4 regions of the Nocardioides sp. OK12 genome follow, and region 2 is predicted to be linked to each of the others. Evidence: predicted binding sites of a transcription regulator. Region 2 holds the regulator's gene; each other region holds the start of a gene.
The links. The regulator LexA, encoded in region 2, represses DNA repair genes until DNA is damaged. The targets are predictions, from matches to a motif close to TCGAACANNTGTTCGA.

Region 1 (4,961 bases), on a different contig from region 2:
TCTGTGATGTCGTTTTCTCAGCCCCGGTGCTCGCAACAGACACGTCACCGACGGGCTCAGTCAGATTTGAGTCCCGATCAACCACTCTGACTGCAGTTGATCAGCGAGTCTCCTAGTCGACGCCAGGTTCCGGGACGGAGACAGGTGCCCGGTCTGACGCTTCGATCACTGCTCAGGCAGCGAGAGCGAAGGAACTGCGATTGGTGTTGGCAGTTATTGGTTTCCAGCGATCGTTTACGAGATGGCGCTGGCTTCTCGACCCGCTTCTCCAGGAACTAACGTCCCAAGTCGAAACCGATCAGCCCCTCTTGAGTTTTCACCTGCACGCACAGGCTACCTGACCCAACCACCCGAGGTCACGCAGCATTCCCGCCCGACCCCCGCACCCGCAGCACGACCCCGTTCGCAGGCAGGTGCGCGCGCGGCCAGCGCAGCGAGTACGTCGCCCAGGCCTCCTCGTGGTCGGGGTGGCCGGGCACCAGCGGCTCGGCGTACGCCGGGAGCCACTCGCCCTGCCACAGCACCTCGACCGCCGTGGTGGGCCGGTGCACGTTGCGCCACCAGCTCGTGCCGTCGCGGGGCACGACGACGAGCGCGCCCTCGAGGTCGACGGCGTAGCGCACCGGCACCCGGTGGGTCCGCCCGGTCCGCCGACCCCGCACCTCGACCCCCACCAGGTCACCGTCGAGCCAGCCCCACGAGGAGCCGAGCAGGCGCAGCAGCACCCGGTCCCACAGCGGGACGGCGGTCATCGACCCCAGTGCCCAGTACGTCGCCAGGCCGAGCAGGCCGCCCGCGACGGCTCCGGTCGCAGCCCCAGCGCCGACGACCTCCGCCGGCGACCAGTCCTGCCCAGGCAGCGAGGCCCCAGCGAAGATCGCCACCATCACCGGCGGCCAGGCCAGCGCACTGGCCAGCACCCAGGCGCCGGGGTGGCCCACCGCCGGCCGCAGCGCCGACGCCTGGGCCAGCCCGAGCAGAGGTCCGAGCACCAGCCCGACGCCGACCGCCGCGAGCAGCAGCAACACCGGCGGCGCGCCGCCGACGGCCTCCCCCGCCTCCTGGCCCAGCACCGCTGGGGCAGCCCCCGCCGCCCAGCCCAGGCCGGCCACCAGGACGGTGGCCGCGACGAACCGCGCCCGCCGCAACCGCGGGAGCCAGCGCCCGAGGTTCCACGCCTGCGCCGACCCGAGAGCCAGCCCCTCGACGAGACCGGCACCGACCACGAGCAGCAGGCCGAGCCCGACACTGCCTCGCACCCCCGGCTCCGCCGACCACGACCCCACCAGGCGCGAGGCCCCGGCCGCGGCGGCCAGGCCGACCGCCTCGGCCAGCGACAGCGCGGCCACCCAGACGCCCAGACCGGGCCGGTCCGCCGAGCGCGACGTGGGTCTCGGCCGGAGGTCAGCGGTCTGCGTCCTCATGCCAACAGTCCAGCGCGCGCACGCGCGAGAGGGCAGCGACGAAGGTCCCGAGCGCACCGCCACAGGACCCCGAGAAGTTCTCCACAGATCTTCGAACTGGTGTTCCCATGACGCCCTCGCTCTGGGATCATGGAGGCATGACGTTGACGGCGCTCCCGATCCCCACCGCGGCCCCCGCGGTGGCCGGCGCGAGCGCTGCCCTGGGCGAGGCGCACGCCATCGCCCTCGAGCACGTGGCCCGCGAGGAGCTGGGTCACCTGCTCGAGACGCTGGCCGTCGTCGAGTCGCAGGCCGAGTCGCTGCGCCTCAAGGTCCTCGCCGAGGCCGAACGACGCCAGGTCGCCGCCGATGACGCGGCCACGGGCACCGATGCCTGGGCGGCCGCCCTCACCGGCACCACTCGCGAGGTCAACGCGGGCGGCCTGCACCTGGCCGAGCTGCTCAAGACGAAGTACCACCACACGCGCGAGGCGTACGCCGCCGGCCAGCTGCGCGCCGACCAGGTCCGGGTGGTCGTCCGCGCCGCTGAGCAGGCACCGCTCGAGACCACCCCCGAGCAGCTCGCCGCCGCTGAGGAGGTGCTGGTCAACAAAGCCACCGGGGTCGGCACCCGCTCGGGGCGCCCGATGAACGCCAAGCGGCTCCGCCAGGCGGCCCGGCGGATGCTCGACGTCGTCGACCGCGACCTGGCCGACAAGCACGAGGCGATCATGCTCGGCCGCGAGTCCCGGCGCGCGAAGCACGAGACCTACCTCGCGCTGCACGACAACGGCGACGGCACCTACTCCGGCAAGTTCACCCTCCCCGAGCTCCACGGCTCCCTGCTGCGCACCGCCATCGAGACCCTCTCGGCACCCCGCCGCCTCAACAAGGCGCGCACCGGCCCCGACGGCGAGAACATCTCCGGCTACGACGAGTCCGCCCCCACCGGGCCGGACCACGGCCTGTCGGGCTGGGAGGTCGCAGGCAATGCCCTGTGCGAGCTCATCGAGCACCTGCCCACCGACGGCTGGAACGGCGCCAACGCCCTCACACTCCTGGTCACCATGACCGCCGAAGACCTCACCCGCGACCTCGCCGCCACCGGCGACCTCGACCCCGCCACCTGGCCCGACTGGCACGGACCCCACGAGACCGGCACCGCCAAGCTCGACACCGGCACCCGGGTCGCCGCCGGCGACCTCCGGCGACTCGCCTGCGAAGCAGGCCTCGTCCCCGCCGTCCTCAACTCCCGATCAGTTCCACTCGACCTCGGCCGCACCAAACGGCTCCACACCCACCACCAACGAAAAGCCCTGGCGCTCGTCCACGACACCTGCGCCATCGGCACCTGCGAGAGACCCTTCGCCTGGACCGAGATCCACCATCTCCTCCCCTGGGCCCACCGCGGCGACACCGACCTCGACAACGGCATCCCCCTCTGTTCCTGGCACCACCACCGAGCCCACGACCCCAGGTGGCACCTCACCCAGCACCCACTCCGAGGCTGGGAGCTGAAGGCACGCCGGACCGCCCGGCACTGAGCCGACCTGCCCGACCAGCCCGACCAGCTACTCCGGCAGGCCCAGCAGCGCGGCCGCGTTGTGCCAGCAGACCGCGCGCAGCCAGTCGTCGCCCAGCCCGAGCCGCTCGAGGCCCTCGAGCTGGTGGGCGTAGGGGTACGGGATCGTTGGGAAGTCGGTGCCGAGCAGGATCCGGTCACCGAGGTCGGCGAGCCGCTCCAGCATCCCGTCGGGGTAGGTGGTCGTCCAGAAGTCGGTGAAGGTCATCGTCGTGTCGAGGTGCACCCGGTCGTAGGTGTCGGCGAACGACATGAAGTCCAGGTAGTCCGGCGCGCCGAGGTGCGCGACCACCAGGCACAACCGCGGGTGCGCGGCCAGCACCCGCGCCATCGGCGCGGGGCCGGTGAAGTCGTTGCCGACCGGCGCGTGCCCGGCGTGCACCACGACCGGGGTGCCGGCCTCGGCCAGCAGCCCCCAGACCGGGTCGAGCAGCGGGTCGTCGAGGTCGAACTCGCCCACCTGCACGTGCACCTTGAAGATCTCCACCCCGGCCTCGAGGGCCGCCGAGACGTAGGCGCCGGCCTCCGGCTCGGGGTAGAACGTCGCCGACCACAGCGACTCCGGCGCCAGCAGCTTGAACTCGGCCCCCCACTCGTTGAGGTAGCCGGCGATGCCGGGCCGGTGGGCGTAGGGCAGCGACGAGAAGCGGCGTACGCCGAGCGCGCGCAGCTGCTCGACCCGCTCCTGGGTGGTGCCGCGGTAGCGGATCGGCCAGGGCCGACCGATCTTGGGCCCGGCCTCGTCGAACTGGGCCCACACCCGGCGCTGGATCCGCTCGGGCAGGAAGTGGGTGTGCACGTCGAGCAGCCCGGGCAGGCCGAGCCGCTCCCAGAAGGCGGTGACGTCGCCGACCTCCTGGGCCCAGGTCACCTCCTGCTGGTCGGCCTCAGTCACGCATGCCCTTGAGGCGGCGCCCCACGGCCTGCTCGACCTCGCGCTTGGCAGTGCGCTCGGCGATCGACTGGCGCTTGTCCCAGTGCTTCTTGCCCTTCGCCAGGCCGATCTCGACCTTGGCGCGGCCGTTGACGAAGTACAGCGCCAGCGGGATGACCGTCAGGCCCTTCTCGCTGACCCGGCGCTCGATCTTGTCGATCTCGACCCGGTTCAGCAGCAGCTTGCGCTTGCGGCGTGCGGCGTGGTTGGTCCAGGTGCCCTGGGAGTACTCCGGGATGTGCACCCCGTGCAGCCACGCCTCGTTGCGGTCGATGTCGACGAAGCCGTCGACGAGGCTGGCGCGGCCCATCCGCAGCGACTTCACCTCGGTGCCCTGCAGCACCAGGCCCGCCTCGAAGGTGTCCTCGATGGCGTAGTCGTGGCGCGCCTTCTTGTTCTGCGCCACCATCTTCTGTCCCTGCTCCCTGGCCATCCGTCCATTCTCCCAGGTCAGGTCAACGCGGTTGCGGCGGGACCACCGACGAGCCGCTCGTCAGAGCCAGTTCATCGGGTCGACCGGGTTGCCGCCGACCAGCACCGTGTAGTGCAGGTGGCAGCCGGTCGACCAGCCGGTGTTGCCGGCGTACCCGATCGTGGCGCCGCGCGAGACCCGGTCACCGACGTTGAAGCGGTAGCTGCGCGCGTGGTTGTAGACCACGGTCAGCGAGCGTCCGTTGACCTGGCCGAGGTTGAGGAAGAGCCGGTTGCCGTAGACCGACGAGTAGTACTTCGCGATCACCGTGCCCGTGCCGGAGGCGGCCATCGGCTGCCCGCACGTCACGCCGAAGTCGGTGCCGTCGTGCATGCCGCGGTAGCCGTAGATCGGGTGGGTGCGCATGCCGAACGGCGAGGTGACCGCGCCGCCGACCGGCCGCAGCAGGTAGCCCGACGGCTTGGCCGCCACCGAGGTGCCGCGCGCCCGCCGGGCGGCCGCAGCGATGCGGGCCTTGATGCGGTCCTCCTGCTTGCGCAGCGCGGCCAGCGCCGCCTGGTCGGCCTGCTTGGCGGCCGTGGCCTCCTTGCGCGCCGCGAGCCGCTTGTC
Region 2 (4,961 bases):
GGGCGGGCGGCGACGAGCTGCCACAGCGCCCCGAGAGAGATGAACGGCTCCCGGTCGCACAGCGCGAGCTCGAGGCGCTCCAGCACCGCGTAGAAGTCGGGGTCGACCTTGAGGCCGTCGTCGGCGACGTAGTCGTTGGCGACCCGGGCGGCGTAGCGGCCCACCACCTCGAGCCCGGCCGCCACCAGCTGCTCCTCGACCTCGTCGCGGGCCACCGCCCGCGCGGTCGTGGTGAAGGTGGCCGACTCCATGTCGTCGCGGCCGAGCTCGTCGAGCGCCGCCTCCGGCCCTTCGCGCACCAGCCGCCCGATCACCCGCGCCGCGGGGTTCGGCGCCATCACCGAGACCCGGCCGCCCGGCCGCGCCGCCTGCGCCAGACGTCGTACGTCGGCCGCGCCGGTCTCGGCCGGGCGGTAGTGCAGCACGTTGTGGCACAGCACCAGGTCGAACCCGCCGCCGGCCCCGCTCAGGTCGTCGATCGAGCCCTCGAGGGTCACCACCCGCTCCCCCACCCGCGCGGACTCGGCGCGGCGGCGGGCCTCGGCGAGCCAGGAGGGCGCCGGGTCGAGGACCGTGACGTGGTGGCCGGCGACGGCCAGGCCCAGGGCGTCGCGGCCGTCGCCCCCGCCGACGTCGAGGACCCGCAGCGCCCGCGGCTGCCCGAGGTCGGCCTCCAGCGCCTCGACCTGGCGGCGCAGCGTCTCGCGCACCACCGCGAACCGCAGGCGGCCCCAGGGCGCCTCGCACCACGCCTGCCGCTGGGCCAGCCTGCTCTCGAAGACGTCGTCGCTCACCACGACAGCCTCCCGCACCGGACGCGGAAGACAGGGCCCGACACAGCGCGAGGGGCGGGCCCACTGCGGGCCCGCCCCTCGTCTTTCCCCTGGTTTCGCCGGCCGGGGTCGAGGCGACCGACGAAATCTGTGGGCGGCCGCAGGGGCCGCCGTGCCCGGACCGCAGCGCGGTCGCGGGCCGTTCCTCAGCCGGCCGGGACGACCAGGCGCTGGCCGGTGACCACCAGGCCACCGTCGAGGGAGTTCAGCTGCTGGATGCGCTCGATGACCTCGCGCACGTCGCCGGACTCGGCGCGCTCGGCGGCGATGGCCCACAGCGTGTCGCCGACGCCGACGGTGATCGTCTCGGTCGCCGGGGCGGTGCCGCTCTCGCTGGTGGCAACGGAGACGCCGGCCAGCACGACGCCCACCAGGGCGACGAGCAGCAGGCCCGCGGCCAGCACAGCGAGCCGGCCGCGGCGGGTCAGCCGCAGCGAGCCCGGCGTCGTACGGCGGGTGGCGCGGACGGCGCCGAGGCGGATCGGGGCCGGGGCGGCGGTGAGGGTCATGGTGCTCATCGGGACCTCCTGGGGAAGGGGGTGGTCGTCGTCGTGCTCGGTCAGGGAGATGTCTACGGACAGCCACCGACAGTCCCGGTCGAGATCCTGCTTCGACCAGGTGTTCGATCGAACACATGAGCGAGACTAGATCAGGTGTTCGAGCCGCGCAAGGGGTGCAGCGAACAATTGTTCGAGATCCCCGACGTCACTCCGGAGCAGCCCGTCGCCGCCTCCACGAGCGCGACACGCCCTTCGAACAGATGTTTGAAGTCGGGCCCGCGCGGCGATAGCGTGGGTCCACGACCCATCCGAGCGGACTCCCCGGCTCGGGCCTCGCGCACGAAAGGCACACGATGGCCACCAAGAACAGCGGCCCCCGCAAGCGCGGGGTCGCGGAGCTGCCCGACGGCCCTCCCGACGCGACCGGCCTGACGCCGCGCCAGATCAAGGTCCTCGCGTGCATCAAGGAGGCCATCGAGACCCGCGGCTACCCGCCGAGCATGCGCGAGATCGGCCAGGCCGTCGGCCTGACCAGCACCTCCAGCGTCTCCCACCAGCTCAAGGTGCTCGAGGAGAAGGGCTTCCTCAAGCGCGACCCCCACCGCCCGCGCGCCCTCGAGGTCTTCCTGCCCGAGCTGATGGCGCGCCGCAAGGCGATCTCCTCGGCCGACGACAGCTCGGTCGACGAGACCGACATCGGCAACACCATGCCGCAGGCCTCCTACGTGCCGGTCGTGGGCCGGATCGCCGCCGGTGGCCCGATCCTGGCCGAGGAGCGGGTCGAGGCCGTCTTCCCGCTGCCCCAGCAGCTGGTCGGCGACGGCCAGCTCTTCCTGCTCGAGGTCTCCGGCGACTCGATGATCGACGCCGCGATCTGCGACGGCGACTACGTGGTGATCCGCCAGGAGCAGACCGCCAGCAACGGCCAGATCGTCGCCGCCCTGATCGGCGAGGAGGCCACCGTCAAGACCTTCCAGCGCAAGGACGGCAAGGTCTGGCTGCTGCCCCACAACGACGCCTACGAGCCGATCGACGGCACCCACGCCTCGATCCTCGGGGTCGTCACCGCGGTGCTGCGCAGCCTCTGAGGCCCCGCACCCGCCCGTCGGGAGACCGAACCGACGGTGAACAGACGGTGCTCACACCGCCGTCCACGTCACGTGGACGGCGGTGTGTCGTTGGATGAGGCGTGACCCCACCACTGACCCCCACCACCGCCGCTGACGCCGTGCGCCCCGCCGACGCCGAGCGGGCCCGCCTCGCCGCCCTCGGACGCCGTACGGTCCTGGCCGCCAGTGCCGTCGGGGCCGGCGGCGCCGCCATCACCGGCGCCGGCGTGCTCGCGAGCCCGCACGCGGTCGCTGCGAAGGCCCGCCACGACGTCTTCGCCCACGGCGTGGCCTCCGGCGACCCGCTGCCGCGCGCGGTGCTGATCTGGACCCGGGTCACCCCCACCAGGGCCGCCACCCCCGGCTCGGGCAAGGGCCCGCGGGTGGGCGTGCGCTGGGAGGTCGCCACCGACCGCCGCTTCCGCAACGTCGTGCGCCGTGGCCGCTTCGTCACCAGCGCCGCGCGCGACCACACCGTCAAGCTCGACGTGACGGGCCTGCAGCCCGAGACCGTCTACCACTACCGCTTCACCGCGCGCGGCCAGCGCAGCCCGGTCGGCACCACCCGCACCGCCCCGGCCAAGCGCGCCACGCCCGACAACCTGCGCTTCGGCGTGGTGTCCTGCGCCAACCTGCAGGCCGGCTGGTTCAGCGCCTACCGGCTGCTCGCCGAGCGCGACGACCTGCACGCGGTGCTGCACCTGGGCGACTACCTCTACGAGTACGCACCCGGCCAGTACGGCATGGGCCAGGACAACGTCGACATCCGCCCGCACGACCCCGCGCGCGAGATGGTCTCGCTCTCCGACTACCGCCGCCGGCACGCGCAGTACAAGACCGACCCCGACCTGCAGGCCCTGCACGCCCGGTACGCCTGGATCGTGACCTGGGACGACCACGAGGTCACCAACGACCAGTGGAGGAAGAACGCCGAGAACCACGACGACTCCGAGGGCGACTACCTCAAGCGGCGCGCCCGCGCCCACCGCGCGTACGACGAGTGGATGCCGGTGCGTATGGACGGCACCGCCTCGCTGGGCGACGGCGCCCGGCTCTACCGCCGCCTGCGCTTCGGCGACCTGGCCGAGGTCAGCATGCTCGACCTGCGCACCTACCGGTCCCAGCAGGTCGCGACCCCGCTGGTGGACGCCGAGGTCAACGACCCGGCGCGCTCGATCACCGGCAACCGGCAGATGGAGTGGCTCAAGGACTCCCTGACCCGCGGCAACCACGCCCCGCAGTGGAAGGTCGTCGGCAACCCGGTGATGATCGCCCCGGTCACCTTCGCCGATCTGCCCAACGAGCTCGTCGACCCGGTCAACGACGTCACCGGGCTGCTGCCCCAGGACGGCTCGCCGTACAACGTCGACCAGTGGGACGGCTACACCGCCGACCGCCGCGAGGTCTTCCGCCACATCGACGACCACCAGGTCAAGGACGTGGTCTTCGTGACCGGCGACATCCACTCGGGGTGGGCCTGCGACCTGCCGATGGACACCTCGCTCTACCCGCTGCTCGGCGACTCGGTGGGCGTGGAGTTCGTGTGCTCCTCGGTGACCTCCAACAACCTCAAGGACATCACCGGCCAGCCGGCGCTGACGCCGCTGGTGGAGACCGCGATCAAGGCCAACAACCGCCACATCAAGTACCTGAACTTCGACGACCACGGCTTCTCGGTGCTCGACATCACCGCCGAGCGCACCCAGATGGACTGGTACGTCATCGGGGCCCGCGACGACCAGCAGACCACCGCCACCCACGACGCGTCGTTCCGCACCCTGGCCGGCACCGGCACGGTGCAGCGCGTGAGCACCCCCGTAGGAGACCGCTGATGTGCGACCCGACGAGCGGCCACTGCGACGCGGCCGGCCCCGCCCCCTTCGCCCGCGGCCTCGGTGAGATCCGCGCCGGTCGGCGCACGGTCCTGACCGCGGCGGCCTCGGGCCTGGCGTTCTCGACCGTGGCCGGGCTCGAGCCGGCGGCGCTCGCGGCGCGGGCCTCGACCCGCAAGCGGGCCTACGTGCTGGTCGTCGACGGCTGCCGGCCCGAGGAGATCGACAGCGGGCTGACGCCGAACCTGCTCGCGCTGCGCGAGGGCGGGGTGCACCACCCGCGGGCCACCTCGATGCCGGTGATGGAGACCATCCCCAACCACACGATGATGATGACCGGGGTGCGCCCCGACCGCAGCGGCGTGCCGGCCAACGCGGTCTACGACCGGGCGCTGGGCGAGATCCGCACCCTCGACCAGCCCTCCGACCTGCGCTTCCCCACCGTCATCGAGCGGCTCAACAGGCGCGGGTTGACCACCGGCACGGTGCTGAGCAAGGAGTACCTCTACGGGATCTTCGGCGAGCGGGCCACGCACCGCTGGGAGCCGTTCCCGATCGTCCCGATCTCGGGGCACGCCCCCGACGACTTCACGATGCGCGCCACCCTCGACATGATCGGCGAGCTCGACCCCCACCTGGTCTTCGTCAACCTCGGCGACGTCGACCGGCTCGGACACACCGACCTCA
Region 3 (4,961 bases), on a different contig from region 2:
GGTCGACCCACTGCAGCGGCTCGTCGGTCAGCGGGTCGTCGGCGGCGGCGGTGACGCACTGCTCGTAGACGTCGGCCTGGTTGTTCTTCTTGGTGCCGCCCATCTGGGTGGGCTCCTCGGTCGGCTCCCCGGTGGGCTCCTCCGTGGGCTGCTCGCCCTCGCCGCCGGCCTTGACGCCGAAGCCGAGCGTGGGGCGGTTGTTGCCCTGCTGCTGCTCGGAGCCGGCCGACCCGTTAGAGCCGTCGGCACCGTTGCCGCCGCCGTTCGTGGTGGGCGCCTCGGGGATGATCTGCTCGGGCAGCCCGGTGGTGCTCTGGCAGCGCCCGTCGACCTGGGAGCAGGCCACCAGGCGGAAGCGCAGCTGGGCGGTGCGCTGGACGGTGTCGAGCAGGTCGCGGCGGTTCTCGCCGGGGACCTCCACCACGATGTCCTGGCCGCCCTGCGTGGTCACCTCGGCCTCGGCGACGCCCGAGCCGTTGACGCGGTCGTCGATGATCTTGCGGGCCTCCTCGAGCGACTCGTCGGTCGGGTCGCCCTCGGCGCGCAGCGTGATGCTGGTGCCGCCCTGCAGGTCCAGGCCGAGCTGGGGCGTCCAGCTGCCGGCCAGGGCCACCAGGCCGAAGAGCACGGCGACCGAGGCGAAGAAGGCGACCAGGGTGCGCCCGGGGTTGGAGGGGCGTCGGGCCACCTCAGAGCTCCTCGGGACCGGCGGGGTCGGCCGGCTCGTCGACGCGGGAGACGATGCGGCCGACGGCGCCACGCGCGACGCGCAGCACCACGCCGGGGCTGACCTCGAGCTCGAAGGTGTCGTCGGCGAGGCCGCGCACGGTGCCCTGGATGCCCGAGGTCAGCATGACCTCGTCACCCACGGCGATGGACTGCTGCATCGAGATGAGCTCGCGGTTGCGCCGTGACTGCGGACGGATGATCAGCAGCCAGAACACGAACGCGATGCCCAGCAGGGGCAGGAAGGGGGCGATGGCCTCCACGAAGGACCTCTCCACGTACGACGACAGGGGTGACCGCCGGGCTCGGGCCCGGGGACGGCCGCGCGAAAGTGTAGCCGCGGGGGTGTGGCCCACGGCATCGCCGCCCTGCCGGGTGCCGCTCAGTCGGCGTCGGAGCCGAAGAGGGTCTCCTCGCCGCCCGCCGGCGGGGCCAGGCCCAGGTGGGTCCAGGCGGCCGGGGTGGCCACCCGGCCACGCGGCGTACGGGCCAGGAAGCCGATGCGCACCAGGAAGGGCTCGGCGACCTCCTCGACGGTCTCGCGCTCCTCGCCCACGGCGACCGCGAGGGTGGAGACACCGACGGGCCCGCCGCTGAAGCGTCGGCACAGCACGTCGATGACACCACGGTCGAGACGGTCGAGGCCCAGCGCGTCGACCTCGTACAGGTCGAGCGCGGCCTCGGCGACCCCGAGGGTCACGACGCCGTCGGCACGCACCTGGGCGTAGTCGCGCACCCGGCGCAGCAGCCTGTTGGCGATGCGCGGAGTGCCGCGAGAGCGGGAGGCGATCTCGGCGGAGCCCTCGGCGGTCAGGTCGACACCGAGGAGCCCGGCCGAGCGGTGCACGATCGTGTCGAGGTCCCGGGGCTCGTAGAACTCCAGCTGGGCGGTGAACCCGAAGCGGTCGCGCAGCGGCCCGGGCAGCAGGCCGGCACGGGTGGTGGCGCCGACCAGGGTGAAGGGCGGGATCTCCAGCGGGATCGCCGTGGCCCCGGGTCCCTTGCCGATGACGACGTCGACCCGGAAGTCCTCCATCGCCATGTAGAGCATCTCCTCGGCCGGCCGCGACATCCGGTGGATCTCGTCGATGAAGAGCACGTCCCCCTCGTTGAGCCCCGACAGGATCGCCGCCAGGTCGCCGGCGTGGGTGATCGCCGGGCCGCTGGTCAACCGCAGCGGGACGCTCATCTCGTGGGCGATGATCATCGCCAGCGTCGTCTTGCCCAGGCCCGGAGGGCCCGAGAGCAGCACGTGGTCGGGGGCGCGCTCGCGCATCCGGGCGGCCTCGAGCACCAGGCCGAGCTGGTCGCGCACCCGCTGCTGACCCACGACCTCGTCGAGGGTGCGGGGCCGCAGCGCCGCCTCGACGGCCCGCTCGTCGCCGTCGGCCTCGGCCACGGTCAGGGAGCGCAGGTGGCTCTCCTCGGCGGCGGCGTACTCGTCGTAGGGGTCCTCGTGCACGACCGATCAGGCCTTCGAGAGCATGCGCAGGGCCGAGCGCAGCAGGGTCGCGACGTCGGGGCTCTCCCCCGCCTCGGGTGCCACGTCGTCGACCGCGCGGTCGGCGTCCTTGGCCGACCAGCCGAGGCCGACGAGGCCCTGGTGGACCTGGTCGCGCCAGGGCTCGGCGCTGGCCGCCGGGGCCGCGGTCCCGCGAGTGTCGACCGGCGCCCCGAGGCGGTCCTTGAGCTCGAGGATGATCCGCTGGGCGCCCTTCTGGCCGATGCCGGGCACCCGGGTCAGGGTCTTGACGTCCTCGGAGCCCACGGCGCGGCGCAGGTCGTCGGGAGCGAGCACCGCGAGCATCGCCTGCGCCAGCTTGGGCCCCACCCCGGAAGCGGTCTGCAGCAGCTCGAAGCAGGCCTTCTCGTCGTCGTCGAGGAAGCCGAAGAGGGTCAGCGACTCCTCGCGCACCACCATCGAGGTCGGCAGGGTGGCCTGCTGGCCGGTGCCGATCTTGGGCGAGAGCGTGGCCAGGGTGCCGGGGGTGCACATCAGCTCGAGGCCGACGCCGCCGACCTCGAGCACGGCGCTGTTGAGGGTCACCGCGGCCACGGGGCCTCGGACGTAGGCGATCACGGGGTCCTCCTGGGGACGGCGCGGGCGGGGACGGCGCGGGCAGGGACGGCTCGGGTCTGGCGGGCCACGGCCTGCTCGAGGCGGGCCTGGGCGCCGCCGCGCCAGATGTGGGTGATGGCCAGCGCCAGCGCATCGGCAGCGTCGGCGGGCTTGGGCGGGGCGTCGAGGCGCAGGATGCGGGTCACCATCGCCCCCACCTGCTGCTTGGTGGCCCGGCCGCTGCCGGAGACGGCGGCCTTGACCTCGCTGGGGGTGTGCAGCGCGATCGGCAGCCCCCGGCGTGCGGCGACCACCATGGCGATGCCGCTGGCCTGGGCGGTGCCCATCACGGTCGAGACGTCGGAGCGGGCGAAGACCCGCTCGACGGCCACCGCGTCGGGCCGGTGCTCCTCGATCCAGGCCTCGACACCCTTCTCGATGGTCACCAGCCGCTGGGCCACCGGCAGGTCGCTGCTGGTGCGCAGCACGTTGACGTCGACCAGGCTCAGCGGACGCCCGACCGAGCCGTCGACCACGCCCATCCCGCAGCGGGTCAGCCCGGGGTCGATCCCCAGCACGCGCATCGGTCCACCTCTCCGTCGAACGTCTGTTCGCACGGCTCGACGGTACGCGACCGGCCCGGCCGCTCGTCGTACGACACGCGGGGGCGCGCGGCCTTCGGCCGGGTGCTCAGTCCTCGGAGTCCTCGAGCTCGGCCATCACGACGTCGGGGACGTCGAAGTTGGCGTAGAGGTTCTGCACGTCGTCGAGGTCCTCGAGGACGTCGACGAGGCGGAACATCTTGGCGGCGCCGTCCTTGTCGAGCGCCACCTGCATGTCGGGCACGAACTGCGCCTCGGCGGAGTCGTAGTCGATGCCGGCGGCCTGCAGGGCGGTGCGCACGGCGACCAGGTCGGTGGCCTCGGAGACGACCTCGAAGGACTCCCCCAGGTCGTTGACGTCCTCGGCGCCGGCGTCGAGGGTGGCCTCGAGCAGGTCGTCCTCGGCGACGGTGCGGCCCTCCTGGTCCTTGGCCACCACGACGACGCCCTTGCGGTGGAAGAGGAACGAGACCGAGCCCGGGTCGGCCAGCGAGCCGCCGTTGCGGGTCATCGCGGTGCGGACCTCCATGGCGGCCCGGTTCTTGTTGTCGGTGAGGCACTCGATGAGCATCGCGACGCCGCTGGGGCCGTAGCCCTCGTACATGATCGTCTGGTAGTCGGCGCCGCCGGTCTCGGCGCCGGAGCCGCGCTTGACCGCGCGGTCGATGTTGTCGTTGGGGACCGAGGACTTCTTGGCCTTCTGGATCGCGTCGTAGAGCGTGGGGTTGCCGGTGGGGTCACCGCCACCCATCCGGGCCGCGACCTCGACGTTCTTGACGAGCTTGGCGAACATCTTGCCGCGCTTGGCGTCGACGATCGCCTTCTTGTGCTTGGTGGTCGCCCACTTGGAGTGTCCAGACATGCGTCTTCCCGTCTACTCGGCTCTGCTGCGTGGCCGCACCAGGTCCACGAGCAGCTGGTGGACCCGGGAGTCGCCCCCCACCTCGGGGTGGAACGACGTCGCCATCAGGTGGCCCTCACGGACCGCGACGATCCTACCTGCGGCCTCGCCGTGGTCGACACGGGCGAGCACCTCGACCCCGGGGCCGACCTCCTCGACCCAGGGGGCGCGGATGAAGACGCCGTGCACCGGCTCGTCGAGCCCGGCCATCTCGACCGGTCCCTCGAAGGAGGCGACCTGGCGCCCGAAGGCGTTGCGGCGCACCGTCATGTCGATGCCGCCGAGGGTCTCCTGGCCCTCCGCGCCGTCGTCGACCCGGTCGGCGAGCAGGATCATCCCGGCGCAGGTGCCGAGCACCGGCAGCCCGGCGGCGACCGCCTCGCGCAGCGGCTCCATGAGCCCGAAGGTGCGGGCCAGCCGCGCCATCGTGGTGCTCTCGCCCCCGGGCAGCACCAGCGCGTCGCAGGCCGCGAGCTCCTCGGGGCGGCGTACGCGCAGCGTCGCGCAGCCGAGCAGCTCGAGGGCGGCGACGTGCTCGCGCACGTCGCCCTGGAGGGCCAGGACGCCGATCGTGGGTGGGTTCGCAGCGGGCACGGGCGGAGTCTAGGGACCCTCCCCCACCGGTCCGGGGCCGGTGGCAGAGTGGACCCATGCCCAGCTCCCGGTTGACCGG
Region 4 (4,961 bases), on a different contig from region 2:
CCGCATCGCCTTCCTGGTCCTGCTGATCGGCACGACCATCGAGGTGCTGGCATCGCAGGGCCGCGAGATGTTCCGCGTCGCCCGTTGGAGGAACAAGATGGACCACCACGTCGTCGTCATCGGCTACGGCACCAAGGGCCGCAGCGCGGTGCAGACCCTGCTCAACAACGGTCTGCAGCGCGAGGCGATCGTCGTCGTCGACCCCAGCGAGGTGGCGATGCAGGACGCGCACGCCGACGGGCTCGCCGTCGTCTCGGGCGACGCCACGCGCCGCGGGGTGCTGCGCCGCGCCGGCGTCGCCGACGCCGAGCAGGTCATCATCACCACCGACCGGGACGACTCCAACGTGCTGGCCACCTTGACGGTGCGCCAGCTCAACCCCGACGCCTACATCGTCACCGCGGTCCGCGAGCACGAGAACTCCCCGCTGATGCGACAGTCCGGTGCCGACTCGGTGATCACCTCCTCCGACGCGGTGGGGCGCCTGCTGGGCCTCTCCAGCGTCTCCCCGACGCTCGGCACCGTGATGGAGGACCTGCTCAGCTACGGCGACGGGCTCGAGGTGGCCGAGCGTGAGCTGCTCGTCAGCGAGGTCGGTCGCCAGCCGCAGTCGCTGCCAGACCAGGTGATCTCGGTCGTGCGCGACGAGAAGGTCTACCGCTACTTCGACCCGGTGGTCAGCCAGCTGGCCCGCGGCGACCGCCTGATCGTCGTGCGCCCGGCCAAGGAGCTGCCGTGGGCACCGCGCCCGGGCACCCACAACGAGGACGCCGCCACCGACGCGGAGTGAGGCCTCAGCAGGTGGGGACGCGGTCCCAGGAGAAGTAGGTGAACCGCTTGGAGCCGTGGTGGGTGCGCATCTTGACCCGCACCTTCTGCTTGGCCAGGTCACCGGTGCTGCTGAAGCGGGCGAACACCTTGCGCTTGCCGGCCGCGGCCCAGCCGCTGTGCGCCGCCGCCGTCCAGAAGGGAGCGGTCGAGGCGTCCTTGACCCAGACCTCCACGCGGCGCTCGGAGGTGCGGTGCTTGTTGTTCATCCGCACCAGCAGGTGGGAGTAGCCCTCGGCCGTCGCCGGTCGGCAGGCCTGGAGCTTGGCGCGCTTGTAGGTCTTCATCGTCGACCAGCTCTTGCCGCCGGCGGCGACCCGGTCGATCTCCCGGGTGCGGTCGTCGGGGGCGTCGTCGGAGGTCGCCAGGCTCGGCACGACCAGCACGGCCGCGACCAGCAGCGCCACCGCGACGGGGGCCAGCCAGGTGACCGCACGGGTCGGGTGGGGTGTGCTCGGCACGGGTGTTCCTCCGCTGATCGGGTCTGTCGGCTCGGTCGGCTCGGGGCAGGACGGCACCGACGGTATCGGACCGGTCGCGCGGTCCACGGACCGCCCCGAGGGTCGAACGCACGTTCGATCTTGTGGGAGGATCGGGGGATGGCCGGCGGGATGAGCAAGCGGGGGAGCGGGGTGCCGCTCGGGGAGCGCCGACGCAGCGACCGCGCCGCTCCCGCGGCCGCCCCCGCGCGGCGTACGCCGACCTCGCCCTGCCCGGCGCGGCACTGCTGGGTGGGCGACCCGCTCGACGAGGAGGGCGAGAAGCGGCCCGGGCTGCTGCTGGAGTGGCGGCAGAGCCCCGACGGCTGGCAGGGCCTGGTCGTCTACGCGGCCCGGGTGCGGCCGGGCTCGTGGGGCCTGGTGCAGGAGTGGCTCCCGGGCTCGAGCCTCACCCCGTTGTGAGCCTCAGTGGCGCCGACCGCGCCGGCACGTCGGCACGTCGCTCCAGCGCAGCGAGCGCGCGGGGCTGACGTCGTGGCGGGTGCGCAGGCGGACCCGGAAGCGCTGGGTGACCAGTCGGCCGGTGGTCGAGACGTGCGCGAGCGGGGCGGCTCGGCCGGCGCGCACCCACGGGGTGCGGCTGTCGCCGCTCCAGGGCAGCGAGTAGGCCCGGTCCTTGAAGGTGACCTCGGCGCGCCGCAGCCGCTTGTCGTGGGCGTTGCGCAGGCGCAGCACGAGACGACGGAACGCGCCGTCGCGCGGCGGTCGGCAGCCCTCGAGGATCGCGCGCCGGTACGTCGTCAGCTCGGCCCAGCCGCGGTCGTGCCGCGCCTTGGCGCGGACGGGTGCCATCGAGGTCGCCATCGAGGTGGCCGTCGCGGCCCCCGGGAGTGCCGGGGCGGGTGCCGCGGACGCGGTCGGTGCTGCCGGCGCGAGGCTGAGCGCCACCGCGGCGGCGGTGGTGGCGAGGGTGGTGCGGAGCGCGGTGGACCTGGGCATCCCCGCAATGTAGTGCGTGGTGTGACTCAAGTGACGCATGTGACTGGCGCGGTGCAGCTGTGTCGGCCTCGATGGCCGACGGGCCACGAGCGCTGACCCGTCTCCGGCGGGGACGCGCCGGAGACGGCCGGGTGAGCGCCTCGGACCGCTACCACCAGGGGGGACTGTGGTGGCGGCGTCGGCACCGATCCTCACCGGTCGGTGCCGTCCCGCGCAGGGAGTTCTCCACCTCGACGGCAAAATCCAGGGAGCTGTCCAGACGGCCTTGCCGCTCGCCGGCGTGCACCGGGGCCGACGCCCCACCCCGTGGGTCTCCAGTGGCAGTCAGGTGTCGGCGTGAGTGCCTTGCCGCTGGGGAGAAACCATTGCCTTCGAACGCACGTTCGAGTAAAATCGGGTCATGACGCAGCCCAGCCGCGAGCAGCTCTGCGAGGTCGACGACCTCGACGCTGACCGGCTGCTCGAGGTGGCCCGCGAGGCCGAGGTCGAGGTACGTCGCGCCGAGCGCCGCCGGTTGCGGCTGGTGCTGCGCTGGTGCGACCTGCACCCCGCCCTCGACGACACCCAGCGGCTCTCGTGGGGCGAGCAGGACCGGGTCTGGGACTGCGATGCCTGGATCGGTGGCGAGGGGGTCCCGGCGGTGGCGGAGTTCACCGCCGAGCCGTTGGCGGCGGTGATGCGGATGTCACCGGCCGCGACCACCTCGCTGATGGGCGAGGCGCTCGAGCTGCGGCACCGGCTGCCCAGGATCCACGCCCGGGTGGAGTCCCTCGAGGTCGCGCTGTGGCGCGCCCGACGGGTCGCGAAGGCCACCCAGGGCCTCTCGGTCGAGGCCGCCGCGCACGTCGATGCGGTCCTGGCACCCCTCGTGGACTCCGTGGGCCCCACCCGCATCGACCGCGCGGTCGCCGAGGCGGCCGCCCTGTACGACCCCGAGACCCTCACCGACGCCGAGGAGCACGCCCGGGTCCACGAGTGGGGCATCACGCTGCGCCACCACCGCGCCGGTGAGGGCCGCCAGTGGGCCGGCACCTCCTGGCTCGCGATCACCGGTGACACCCCCACCCTGCAGCGCCTGCACGACCTGGTCACCGACACCATCGCCCCACCCGCAGACCCCGCAGTAGACCCCGACAGTCAGCGCGACCTCGGCGTACGCCAGATCCAGGCGCTGGCCGAGGTCCTCGACGGCCTCGGCGCACCCCGCCCCCGGGTACGGCTGGCCATCGACCTCACCACCGACGACCTCACCGAACCCCTCGTGGGTCCGGGCGTGGGGCGGGTGCTCGGGCTGGGCCCCGCCACCCTCGCCACGATCCGCGACTGGCTGGCCGGGGCCTCGGTCACCGTGCTGCCGGTCCTCGACATGGCCCGCACCGACGCCATCGACGCCCACGACCCGCCCCGGTGGATGCGCGACCTGGTCACCCGCCGCGACACCCACTGCGTGCACCCCTTCTGCGACACCCCCGCCACCCGCTGCGACCTCGACCACATCACCGCCTACATCCCCATGGACGAAGGCGGACCACCCGGCCAGACCCACCCAGCCAACCTGGCACCCCTGTGCAGGCACCACCACCGCAACAAGACCCACGGCCATTGGACCTACCACCGCACCCACCACGGCGACTACCTCTGGCACGACCAGCACGGCCACACCTACGCCGTCACCCGCCAAGGCACCCTCGAGCTCGAGACCCGCTGACCGCTGCCGGTGGTAGGGGTGTCTCAGTGCCCGGCGGTGGTCGTCAGCAGCACGACGCTGTCCTCGCTGGCGGCGACGCTGTGCGCCGCAGCAGGGACGACGGCGTGGTCGCCGGTGCGCAGCCGCACCGTGTCATCGGAGGTCACCAGGTCGACGGTGCCGTGCACGACCTGGAGGGTGGCCTCTCCGGTGTGGCGGTGCTCGTCGAGCCCGTGCCCGGCCGCGAGGGCGATGAGGGTCTGGTGCAGGGCATAGCCCTGACCGCCGTGGACGGTGACGCTGCTGCGTCCGGCGGTCGCGCCGGCGGCTCTGCTGAGGTGCTCGTGGCCCAGTCGGACGAGGGAGACGGCTTCCATGCCACCAGTCTCGGACGACCTTGCCCCGGGAGGCTCGGGTCGGAGGACACGCGAGCGCAGGACCAAGGTCCAGGAAAAGCAGAAGGCCGGCATCCCGAAGGAGACCGGCCTCTGTGTGGAACTGGTGGGCGATACTGGGTTTGAACCAGTGACCTCTTCCGTGTCAAGGAAGCGCGCTACCGCTGCGCCAATCGCCCGAGGTGGAGACGGGATTTGAACCCGTGTAGACGGATTTGCAGTCCGTTGCCTCGCCTCTCGGCCACTCCACCACGGAGGTCTAACCAAGAGAGAGACCTCTCCGAGCGGACGACGAGGCTCGAACTCGCGACCTCAACCTTGGCAAGGTTGCGCTCTACCAACTGAGCTACGTCCGCTTGCCGCCTGGGGTTTCCCCCGGGCTGCGACAGGAACATTAGCCCAACCCCCAGGACGTGCCAAATCCGGGTGTCGGCGGCGTGGCGAGCCGGCCAACAACGCCCGTGGAGCGGGCTTCTGCTCCCTGCAGGGGCGCCTACAGTGGCTCTTGTGCGCGCCTGGGTGAACGGACATCAGCTCGCTGACCCCCACCAGCCGGTGGTGCAGGTCAGCGACCACGGCTTCACGGTGGGGGACGGGGTGTTCGAGGCCGTC

Region 1: OCU29_RS01235 (HNH endonuclease signature motif containing protein) is a predicted target of LexA. The motif match lies at 1,516-1,531, and genes of this name have one in related genera.
Region 3: ruvC (crossover junction endodeoxyribonuclease RuvC) is a predicted target of LexA. The motif match lies at 3,385-3,400, and genes of this name have one in related genera.
Region 4: OCU29_RS17745 (HNH endonuclease signature motif containing protein) is a predicted target of LexA. The motif match lies at 2,639-2,654, and genes of this name have one in related genera.

What each region holds. Positions count from the first base shown of each region.
Region 1 covers NZ_BNET01000001.1:242,547-247,507, reverse strand. Annotated here, with positions in the region: RNA gene ssrA (transfer-messenger RNA) at 1-306, opposite strand, end outside; gene OCU29_RS01240 (nitroreductase/quinone reductase family protein) at 357-1,424, opposite strand; gene OCU29_RS01235 (HNH endonuclease signature motif containing protein) at 1,562-2,947, shown strand; gene OCU29_RS01230 (amidohydrolase family protein) at 2,975-3,880, opposite strand; gene smpB (SsrA-binding protein SmpB) at 3,873-4,352, opposite strand; gene OCU29_RS01220 (M23 family metallopeptidase) at 4,413-4,961, opposite strand, start outside.
Region 2 covers NZ_BNET01000002.1:538,959-543,919, reverse strand. Annotated here, with positions in the region: gene OCU29_RS06755 (methyltransferase domain-containing protein) at 1-794, opposite strand, end outside; gene OCU29_RS06760 (hypothetical protein) at 1-43, shown strand, start outside; gene OCU29_RS06750 (LysM peptidoglycan-binding domain-containing protein) at 980-1,351, opposite strand; gene lexA (transcriptional repressor LexA) at 1,687-2,421, shown strand; gene OCU29_RS06740 (alkaline phosphatase) at 2,523-4,274, shown strand; gene OCU29_RS06735 (alkaline phosphatase family protein) at 4,274-4,961, shown strand, end outside.
Region 3 covers NZ_BNET01000007.1:104,550-109,510, forward strand. Annotated here, with positions in the region: gene secD (protein translocase subunit SecD) at 1-688, opposite strand, end outside; gene yajC (preprotein translocase subunit YajC) at 690-989, opposite strand; gene ruvB (Holliday junction branch migration DNA helicase RuvB) at 1,109-2,140, opposite strand; gene ruvA (Holliday junction branch migration protein RuvA) at 2,195-2,806, opposite strand; gene ruvC (crossover junction endodeoxyribonuclease RuvC) at 2,803-3,360, opposite strand; gene OCU29_RS17625 (YebC/PmpR family DNA-binding transcriptional regulator) at 3,476-4,249, opposite strand; gene pdxT (pyridoxal 5'-phosphate synthase glutaminase subunit PdxT) at 4,262-4,882, opposite strand; gene OCU29_RS17635 (hypothetical protein) at 4,939-4,961, shown strand, end outside.
Region 4 covers NZ_BNET01000007.1:124,881-129,841, reverse strand. Annotated here, with positions in the region: gene OCU29_RS17765 (TrkA family potassium uptake protein) at 1-790, shown strand, start outside; gene OCU29_RS17760 (hypothetical protein) at 795-1,289, opposite strand; gene OCU29_RS17755 (hypothetical protein) at 1,428-1,730, shown strand; gene OCU29_RS17750 (hypothetical protein) at 1,734-2,267, opposite strand; gene OCU29_RS17745 (HNH endonuclease signature motif containing protein) at 2,668-3,975, shown strand; gene OCU29_RS17740 (cupin domain-containing protein) at 3,999-4,331, opposite strand; tRNA gene OCU29_RS17735 (tRNA-Val) at 4,454-4,528, opposite strand; tRNA gene OCU29_RS17730 (tRNA-Cys) at 4,530-4,600, opposite strand; tRNA gene OCU29_RS17725 (tRNA-Gly) at 4,633-4,705, opposite strand; gene OCU29_RS17720 (aminotransferase class IV) at 4,857-4,961, shown strand, end outside.